3 regions of the Faecalibacterium sp. OF04-11AC genome follow, and region 2 is predicted to be linked to each of the others. Evidence: riboswitches for the same ligand, from Rfam matches in the RefSeq annotation. Region 2 holds a riboswitch; each other region holds the start of a gene.
The links. A riboswitch is a leader RNA that binds a small molecule or an ion and turns the genes downstream of it on or off. The one in region 2 is predicted to bind thiamine pyrophosphate.

Region 1 (3,263 bases), on a different contig from region 2:
GGAGGCTGGTGCTTTTTTTGATTCTTTCTATGCAAGAGCGTCTTCCGCAACGTCCATGAGATGGACCGGGTCGAGCTGAAATCTCGTACAGTCTTCTGCAAGCCGCTCCACGAACGCGCGGTCAAGAGAAATGTCAAACAGGGCGGTCAGAAGCACCTGCGAACCGGGGCGGGTGCAATAGACTGCCAAGCCAAAACTCTGATACCATCCAATCTCAGGACAGGTTTGCCGCTCCATCACGCAGCGGTAAACGAACACGGCAGATCACCAACTTTCTGAAAAATATTCGAATGGCCTAATGGCAGGAAAGATGCCTGCACCCCCAAAACGACGGGTCTATCATCCAAAAGAACCCAGGCTAAGAAATCTTTGCCAGAAAATGCGTCGAAAAACGCCATTAAATTGACAGAAAAAGGAAAATCGTGTATTCTTTCGATAGACAAGCATCTCATTGGAAATTTCCGAGGGTATTGTAGCACACGAAGAGGTGCAGAGTAAACAATCGGCGCGGAGAAATTTGGCGGTGCAGAATGTGCCGCCGTGCATTGCGGAAACAGCGAGCCACTCTGCGCGGCGATCGAGGAGGGGAGCAGCATGACAGGATATCGAGGACGAATTGCAAGATCGCTGGTAAGCGCCCGGGAGAGCGCGGATGTCTCGCAGCGGGAGCTGGCCGAGCGGCTTGGCCGCGACAAGCGGACCGTACAGAAATGGGAGAGTGGCGAGATGAAAATTTCGATGGAAGATTTTCTGGAAATTTTCGACGCCCTGCATGTGGCGGTGGAACCTTACTCCAAATGGATCCGCCACCCGGAGCTCTTCCCCAATGGGCTGGCCGATATCAACAAATTCAACCACGACAAGCGCCGGAGCGCCCTGGTGCACTACTATGGCCGGCAGGCATCACCCGTGGAGATCGAGCAGGAATACTACATCCTGTTTGCGGACCACGGCAGCGATTATTACGGGATGCGCCAGCAGCGGATCGCCAACCTGCAGACCCCGCTGCGGGATCGTCGGCGCATCTGCGGCCAGATCATCGGGAACTACTACGAGGCCCGGGAGCTTGGCGCCCTGACCGACCCGAATGGGCCGCAGCCCAACATGGACATCCTGCTGGCCTGTTACCGCGCCAGTGCCGAAAGTGTCCGGAACGGCAGCAACCGCTATGCCATTGACCGGGCCATGCTGGGCCTGGACGACCAGCCATCGACCGACTTTACCGCAGACCTGGAGGAGCCCGTCTGGTAACAGCCGGGCCGCCCCGACTTGATTTTCCGCCCGCTTTGCGGTATTATAAAAGAGCTATGCATCTCCATACAGCGCATGGCTCTTCTTATTTTGTCTCTGTAGCTCAGCTGGATAGAGCGTTCGCCTCCTAAGCGAAAGGCCAGCGGTTCGAATCCGCTCAGGGACATCTCACAAAAAGCGCAAAGGTTGTTTTCCAAGCGGGAAACAAAGCCTTTGCGCTTTTTTGATCGGTGATTTTAAGATAAAATATTTGACATTTCTGTACGGCTGCGGTATGCTATGCGGTGGCAAATAAAAAGAGAATCATCAGAATGCTGGAGGGGCCTTGTGCTGAGAGGGTTCACACCCGACTCCCTGCACCTGATCCGGGTAATACCGGCGTAGGAAAAGCATTTCTGTCGCTTTTTACAACGGGCCGCCGCGCCTGCTGGCAAAAGGGATGCTTTTCCTGGACGAAAAGCATCCCTTTTATTTTGTACAAAAATGGAAAAGAAGGAACGACTATGGAAACCGAAAACTGCTGTACCGGCTGCAACCGCCCGGACCTGCCCTGGGCGGGCCGCGGCACGGAGCTGCCCATTGCGGGCTGCCGCTTTACCCTGTACCCCATGTCGGACAAGTACATCGAGATCATTCTGGGCTCGCTGGAAAAGACGAATACCTCTGCGGTGTGGAGTGAGACGGATGCCCTTTCGACCGTTTACCGCGGCAAGCTGCCCTATGTGGCGGACGCCGTGCAGGCACTGTTCCTGAACGCTTACCGCCCCGGCGTCCACATGGCGCTGGAGGGGCAGTTCTCCAAGGGCTGCCCGGGCGATGTGTCCGGCGACAGCGTGCTGAGCGTGAGGGCGAGGCCCCCAATGCGGCACTGGTGAAAGACATCCACTTCCCGGTCCACTGCAAGCTGGCCCTGTACCCGCTGGGGGATGCCCAGTACATCGACGAGATCGCCAAGGTGTGGTACATGGCGCAGGACGAGGGCCTGAACCCCAAGACCATCCACTATGCCACCCGCATCGACGGCGACGTGCAGGATGTGTTCACCTACCTGACCCATGTCTGTGAGCTGATGGAGAACGCCCCGGCGGTCCACCATTATGTCCTGCACTTTACCATGAACTGCAACAGCCCGACGGAGGAAAACTAAAATGAATACGAAAAACTGGAAACTGAAAGACGTTCTGCTCATTGCCATCAGCGCTGTGCTGTTCGGTGTGGTCTATCTGGGCTGCACTTACATTGGCGGCGTTCTGTACGGGATGCTGACCCCGTTCGGCATGGCCTCTCTGGGCTATGAGCCGTTCTACGGCATCTACTTCATGGCCGGTGCGTTCGGCATCTATGTCATGCGCAAGCCCGGCACCGGCCTCATCGCCGAGCTGCTGGCCGCTGTGCTGGAGTGCCTGTACGGCAACTATTTTGGACCCATCATCATCCTGTCCGGCCTGGTGCAGGGCCTTGGCTTTGAGCTCATCATTGCCCTGAAACGCTACAAGAAGTTTGACCGGATGACCATGATCGAGGGCGCTGTCATCTGCTCGGTCCTGACCCTGATCTACAACCTGTTCATCAGCGGCTACAACAAAATTGCCATCCCCGTGCTGGCCATCATGCTGGTGGTGCGCATCATCAGCGCCATCGTCTTTGACGGTTTCATCACCCCGATGCTGGCCGACGGCCTCGTCAAGGCAGGTGTCCTGAAAGGCTATGCCGTGGCACAGGCACAGGACGCTGACCTGGAGGATTAAGAAATGTCGGCCAACACCGCGTTGGAGCTGGAAGATATCGTGTTCCGCTATCAGGAAAAAGGCAAACGCAACATTCTGGACCATACCAGCCTGAGCATCCCGGCCGGGACGCTCACGGTCCTGATGGGCGGCAGCGGCTGCGGCAAAAGCACGCTGGCCGCGGTAGCCGCGGGGCTGTACCCGGAAAACGGTGGTTTTCTGGAGGGCGGAACCATCCGGCTGTACGGGCAGGACCTGAAAACGCTGGACCCGCAGAAACGGGCC
Region 2 (3,263 bases):
AGCCAGAGTTACATTTCCCGGCTGGAAAAGCGGATCATCCGGGACCTGCGCAAACAGTTAGAAGAAACCTAACCGAGTCCGCAGGGCCCGGCATCCGCCGAAAATGGAAACCTACTCGTTTGGCGTAAACTTGCCCGCCTGCCAAGGGCTCCCCTATTAGGAAAGACTCCCGCCGGGGAGGGTGGCACGAAAGTGCCGAAAGGGGAGTGGCTGGCGAGCGAAGCGAGACTGAGAGGTTTAATTTCCCATGAATGGGATACACCCTCCCCGCCCATACTTCCGGTGAAGTCCAAACGAAACCGGAGGGGCGGGGGATGTACAACAAAGTGGAACTGTGCGGCGTGAACACCGCCGAGCTGCCAATCTTATCCGAGCAGGAAAAGCGCCAGCTGCTGACCCGGGCGCGGGCAGGGGACCAGAGCGCCCGCCAGAGCATGATCGAGGGCAACCTGCGGCTGGTGCTCAGTGTGGTGCAGCGGTTTGCCCAGCGGGGCGAGAACCTGGATGACCTGTTTCAAGTGGGCTGCATCGGGCTCATCAAGGCCATCGACAACTTTGACCCGGCCCAGGAGGTGCGGTTCTCCACCTACGGGGTGCCCATGATCATCGGGGAGATCCGGCGCTTTCTGCGGGACAACAACGCCCTGCGGGTGAGCCGCAGCCTGCGGGATACGGCCTACCGGGCCATGCAGAGCCGGGAGCAGCTGGAAAAGAAACTGGGCCGGGAGCCGACCGTGGAGGAGATCGCCCGGCAGGCCGGGATGTCCCGCCGGGAAGTGGCGGCGGCGCTGGAATCGGTGGTGGAGCCCATCAGCCTCGAGGAGCCGGTCTATACCGATGGCGGGGATGCCATGTATGTTATTGACCAGGTGCGGGACCCGGACGGTGAGGACAGCTGGATCAGCGGGCTGCAGTTCCGGCAGACCGTGGCCGGACTGACCCCGCGGGAGAAGAAGATCATGGAGCTGCGCTACCTCAAGGGCAAGACCCAGATGGAGGTGGCAAAGGAAATCGGCATCAGTCAGGCACAGGTCAGCCGGCTGGAAAAGGCCGCGCTGGGGCAGTTCCGAACCGGGGAAAAATAACAAAACCGGCGTGCAGAGCCCGGAAAGGGCGGACCGCGCGCCGGTTTACTGTGATATTTTCAGGGAGAGTGTTGATATTTACGGCGGGTAGCCGCTCCGCCCCGCAGATGGCGTTCTGCTTTGTTGCGGGCCAGCACAGCCTGCACCTGAGCGAACAACTCTGGACTGACCGCCCGCAGGCGGGTGGAGACGTCTTTGTGGACGGTGGATTTGCTGCACCCAAAGGCCTGCGCGGCGCCCCGCACCGTGGCATGGTGCGCGACGATGTATTCGCCCAGCTGGACTGCCCGCTGTTCCGGATCTCCTTTCATGGCCAACGCCTCCTGCCCTGAATTGCTTACTAGAAAATATGCGGCCCGGGGCGGCAATATGTCTGCCGGGGCTTGACATTTGCCCTGCAGCGGATATACTGGAACTGGACATAAAAACAGGGGCGCCGAAAGGCTGAGATCTGCACGTGGCAGAGTACCCTCGAACCTGATCCGGGTAATGCCGGCGTAGGTAGTTTGCGGAAAGTCCGGATTTTTCACAAACAGCCCATGCGCCTGCGGAATGCGGGCGCGTTTTTGTTTTTGTGTACTACTTATAAGAGAAGAGGAATCTCTATGTCGAAAACCTACTCCAAGACCCGTATCCTGGTGGAGTGCGCTCTGATGATCGCCATTGGCACGGTGCTGTCCAACATCAAGATCTTCACCATGCCCAACGGCGGCTCTGTTACCCTGCTGAGTATGCTGCCGTTCGTGCTGGTGTCGTTCCGTCACGGCGTCAAGTGGGGCCTGTTCACGGGTCTGGTCAATGGCTGCCTGCAGATGCTGCTGGGCTTCTGGGCACCTCCGACCCCGACGTTCATCTATTTCCTGGGCGAAGTGCTGCTGGACTATCTGGTGGCCTTTATGGCACTGGGCATGGCAGAGCTGTTTGCCCGTCCGTTCAAGAACCGGATGGTCGGCGTGGCCGTGGGTACCGCTGTGGCAGGCTTCCTGCGGTTTATGTGCAGCTTCCTGTCCGGTGTCCTTGTCTGGGGCAACCTGAGCGACGGCCTGAGCGCCTGGACATACAGCCTGGTGTATAACGCCAGCTACATGCTGCCCGAAACGCTCATCACCGTGGTAGGCGCTGTGCTGCTGATCCGTGTTGCACCGCAGATCTTTGACCGCCAGTACGCCAAGGCCTGATGGCATAGAAAACGGAATGAACCATAAAAATCTCCGCCGGAGCTGTAGATGTGCCCTGGCGGAGATTTTTTGTACAGAAAGTTTGTAAAAACCGTTGACAAGTCTGACTTTGCCTGCTATAATTACTAGCGTCGTCACGGACGACAACAAACATCTGGGGGTTTAGCTCAGCTGGGAGAGCGCTTGCATGGCATGCAAGAGGTCACCGGTTCGATCCCGGTAATCTCCATATAAAAAGCACTGTACTTCGTAGGAAGTATGGTGCTTTTCTTTTTGCTGAAGCCGATTTTTTTGGGGGGACTGCATTGCTTCGCCTGCACCGTTTTCAGGCTTTTGCAGGCGGTTTCGATACAACCCCCAACTTTTGACTTTACACCATTTTCAAAAAGGAATGGTTGCCGCCCGGCTTTTCAGCAGGCTGCCGCATCATCCCTTTCAATGTACGGCGTAAGGTCGAAATTGAAAGTAATGTTGAGCTGATACCCACGATAAACATCTACCCTGCGGATAAGCTGATGCCGCTGCAGCCGTTGATTTTTTGATACCAAAAAAGACACCCTCGCTTTTGATAGGAATCTCATGCAGGGATGTCCTTATCTCAACGCGAAGGTGTCTTAATAACGAGGGTCAGATGCCACGGAACGTAAAGGTGAACTCCACAGGCTTGGTCACATCAGGAATATACTCCGGGTGGACATTGGCACCCCAGCTGTCATCACCGCCAACGCCCATCTGCTCGCCGATGGCACGAATCACCGTGTAATGGACCGGGGGCAGCTCGTAGGGGTGCTTGGCACTCTCCATTTCATGGGGAGTGTAGGGCAGCGCAGAGAAGAACATGGGCTTTGCGGCATCTGCGGTAAACAGCAGCCCGCGACCCTTGCGGTCCACTACCTTTGCCCAGCGCACAGCGGTCTTTGCGCCGCACTCCTGCGGCACAAGGTACTGCGCCATATTGTCTGCGACCTTGTTCTGGTAAATGCCCAGCTTTGCACCATGC
Region 3 (3,263 bases), on a different contig from region 2:
CACCGTGGGGTTGCCGCAGTAAGGGCAGGTGGTGGCAGCGGTGGTACCGTCGCAGACCAGCTCGGCCCCGCAGGAAGAGCAGGTGCGGCTGGTGAGGCCGGCGGCTTCCTCCTCGCCCCAGACGGGGCCCTGGGGCCGCTGCCGGGCGGCGGTGTCAGAGGCTTTCTGCTTGTCTGCATAAAGGGCCTCCACCTCCTTGACCTCATAGGTGGAGCCGCAGTAATCACAGACCAGTTTGCCCGTGGCGCTGTCGAACCGCAGCGGGCCGGTACAGGCCGGGCACTGGTAATTGGTGGTTTCATTCGGCATGGTTCATGCCCCCTTACGCCCCAAAGGGCTTGCCGCATTCCGGGCAGAACTTGGGCAGCCGGGTGGGGTCGGCAGGCTTCCAGCCGCAGTTGGCGCACTGGGCCGCCGGGCGGGGTTTGCCGCACTCGGAGCAGAACTTGCCGCTGTTCTTGGTGCCGCAGCTGCACACCCAGACCGTGGGTGCCTCCGGCTTGGGAGCACCACAGGCCGTGCAGAATTTGCCCGTGTTGCCGCTCTGGCCGCAGGCACACTTCCAGCCCGCGGCGGGAGCCGGAGCGGGCTGTGCCGCCGCCTGCCGGGCCCCCATCTGGTAGAGCGTCTGAGCGTCAGCTCCGCCCGCAGCGGCAGCCGCGTTCACGCCCATAAAGGCCATGGCCGGGCCCGCGCTGGTATTGGCGGCAGCGGCCCGCATGGCGTCGCCCTGGGCACCCACAAGATGGGCAGCGCCCCGGGTGGGGTCCATGTAGGCGGCATCCCGCTGCATGGCCTTGAGCATGGCCTCGTCTTCCTCGCTGGCCTTGACGCCGGACACGCCGAGGGAGACGATCTCAATGCCGCGGAGGTTCTTCCACTTGGCGGAGAGCACCTCGTTGAGGGCGTCAGCCATTTCCATGGTATGGCCGGGCAGAGCCGAGTAGCGGATGCCCTGCTCGCTGATCTTGGCAAAAGCCGGCTGCAGGGCCGTCAGCAGCTCGGTCTTGAGCTGGCTGTCCAGCGTCTCACGGAGATAGGCGTTTTCCACATTGCCGCAGACATTGGTGTAAAACAGGATGGGGTTGGTGATGCGGTAGCTGTACTCGCCAAAGCACCGGATGCTGATGTCCATGTCGATGCCGGCCCGCTGGTCCACCACCCGGAACGGCACCGGGCTGGGGGTGCCGTATTTGTTGCCGGGCAGCTCCTTGGTGTTGATGTAGTAGATCCGCTGGTCGGTGGCTTCCTGGCCGCCAAAGGCAAAGCGCTTGCCCATCTCGGCAAAGATGTCATCAATATTCTTGGCCAGCCCGCCGCTGAGCAGGGAGGGCTGGGTACCGGTATTGTAGGTGTACTCACCGGGCTCGGCGCAGAGATCCACCACCTTGCCCTGCTCCACGATGAGGGCGCACTGGCCCTCAGCCACGGCCACGATGGAGCCATCGGTGATGATGTTCTCACTGCCATGGCGGTTGGCAGAGCGGCCGCTCTGCTTTTTCTCGCCTTTGACGGCCAGAACATCCGCCGGGAGAGCACTGCAGGTAAAGTATTCTTTCCACTGGTCGCCCATCACGCTGGAAGCGGCGCCCAATGCTGCTTTGACAAGACCCATAAGTCAAATCTCCTTTTTGCGCCTGCTTCTGATTTTTGCAGGCGTTTTTTTCAGTATAGCATACCGGACGGAAATTGTATAGCAAATCGACTCTTGCAATTTGGAGCCGACGGGTGTAGAATATGGGCGTCAACACAAATACAGGGGAGCTTGTAAAGCAGGCTGAGAGGAAGTACCTGAACTTCGACCCTTTAACCTGATGCGGATAATGCCGCCGTAGGAAGTCATAACGTCGAAGTGCATACTTTGAAGATATGGATTTTTACAGGAGACACCGTAACAGGCGTCTCCTGTTTTTGTTTTGCCGTATTTTGCAAAGGAGGCATCTTCATGAAAAATCTCTCAGTGAAAAAACTCGCTCTGGCGGGAATGTTCTGCGCGCTTGCCGTGGTGGGCAGCGTGTTCAGCTTTCCCATCTTTGGCAGCAAGTGCGCCCCGGTACAGCACATGGTCAACATCCTGTGCGCCGTGCTGCTGGGCCCTTACTACGGGGTGGGCGTGGCCTTTGTGGCCTCGCTGCTGCGCAATCTGCTGGGGCTGGGCAGCCTGATGGCATTCCCCGGCAGCATGTTTGGGGCTTTGCTCTGCGGGCTGACCTACCATAAGGCAAAACAGCTGCTCCCCACGCTGGTGGCGGAGGTGTTTGGCACCTCCATCCTGGGCGGGCTGTGCGCCTACCCGGTGGCCATCCTGCTCATGGGCAAGAGCGCCGGTGACATCGCGTTCTACGCCTACATCATCCCGTTCCTGGTCTCCACGGCCGGCGGTGCCGTCATTGCGGGCGTGCTGCTGTTCAGCCTGCAGCGTTCGGGCGCGCTGCGCTCCATGCAGGCCAGCCTGACCTGAATTTTGCCAAAGGAGCTGTGTTATGAACTGTACCGCTGAGATGCTGCGGCTTTATGCCGTGACAGACCGCGCCTGGGTCGGCAGACAGACCCTGCCCCAGCAGGTGGAAGCTGCCCTGAAAGGCGGAGCCACCTGCGTTCAGCTGCGGGAAAAGCACCTGGACGACGCCGATATGCTGGCCGAGGCAAAAACAATTTCCGCCCTCTGCAGAGCGTACCATGTCCCGTTCATCCTCAATGACAATGTCCCGCTGGCAAAGCTGTGCGGTGCGGACGGCGTGCATGTGGGGCAGGACGACCTGAGCGCCGCCGAGGCCCGCCGCCTGCTGGGCCCGGACAAGATCATCGGCGTGTCGGCCCACAATGTGGCGGAGGCCAAAAAGGCTTTTGCGGACGGGGCCGACTATCTGGCTGCGGGGCCATGTTTACCACCCACACCAAGACGGACACCAACGTGATCTCCCGTCAGGTGCTGGCGGATGTGTGCGCCAGTGTTCCCATCCCGGTGGTGGCCATCGGCGGCATCCACAGGGAGAACCTGCTCCAGCTTGCCGGCTGCGGAGAGGCCGGCATCGCCGTCATCAGTGCCATCTTTGCACAGCCGGATATCGAAGCCGCGTGCAGAGAGCTGCGCGAGATGGTCCGGAAACTGTAACTCCTTTCGTCATCGCCCGCGCGATGACACCTCCCTCAGGGAGGGAGGCAGAAAGGCCCCCTCTATGAGGGGGCTGCCGCCAAAGGCGGCTGGAGGAGTCCGCGGCAAATTGGGGGCACCACCTTTTGCCGCGCTATAAAATTCATGC

Region 1: linked by a shared signal. The riboswitch ahead of DXA70_RS14305 (Ykof family thiamine-binding protein) and the one ahead of thiT (energy-coupled thiamine transporter ThiT) in region 2 are both predicted to bind thiamine pyrophosphate.
Region 3: linked by a shared signal. The riboswitch ahead of thiW (energy coupling factor transporter S component ThiW) and the one ahead of thiT (energy-coupled thiamine transporter ThiT) in region 2 are both predicted to bind thiamine pyrophosphate.

The regions. Positions count from the first base shown of each region.
Region 1 is NZ_QTVP01000010.1:12,731-15,993, reverse strand. It holds gene DXA70_RS13625 (hypothetical protein) at 28-240, opposite strand; gene DXA70_RS06840 (helix-turn-helix transcriptional regulator) at 595-1,251, shown strand; tRNA gene DXA70_RS06835 (tRNA-Arg) at 1,344-1,417, shown strand; TPP riboswitch at 1,558-1,656, shown strand; gene DXA70_RS14305 (Ykof family thiamine-binding protein) at 1,755-2,126, shown strand; gene DXA70_RS14300 (Ykof family thiamine-binding protein) at 2,123-2,398, shown strand; gene DXA70_RS06825 (ECF transporter S component) at 2,400-2,999, shown strand; gene DXA70_RS06820 (ABC transporter ATP-binding protein) at 3,003-3,263, shown strand, end outside.
Region 2 is NZ_QTVP01000001.1:1,363-4,625, forward strand. It holds gene DXA70_RS00010 (sigma-70 family RNA polymerase sigma factor) at 1-72, shown strand, start outside; gene sigG (RNA polymerase sporulation sigma factor SigG) at 315-1,085, shown strand; gene DXA70_RS00020 (sporulation transcriptional regulator SpoIIID) at 1,145-1,396, opposite strand; TPP riboswitch at 1,505-1,606, shown strand; gene thiT (energy-coupled thiamine transporter ThiT) at 1,691-2,263, shown strand; tRNA gene DXA70_RS00030 (tRNA-Ala) at 2,420-2,492, shown strand; gene DXA70_RS00035 (glycoside hydrolase family 2 TIM barrel-domain containing protein) at 2,891-3,263, opposite strand, start outside.
Region 3 is NZ_QTVP01000026.1:5,942-9,204, reverse strand. It holds gene DXA70_RS10890 (Trm112 family protein) at 1-309, opposite strand, end outside; gene DXA70_RS10885 (SPFH domain-containing protein) at 323-1,615, opposite strand; TPP riboswitch at 1,748-1,855, shown strand; gene thiW (energy coupling factor transporter S component ThiW) at 1,946-2,461, shown strand; gene thiE (thiamine phosphate synthase) at 2,484-2,918, shown strand; gene DXA70_RS15530 (thiamine phosphate synthase) at 2,882-3,115, shown strand.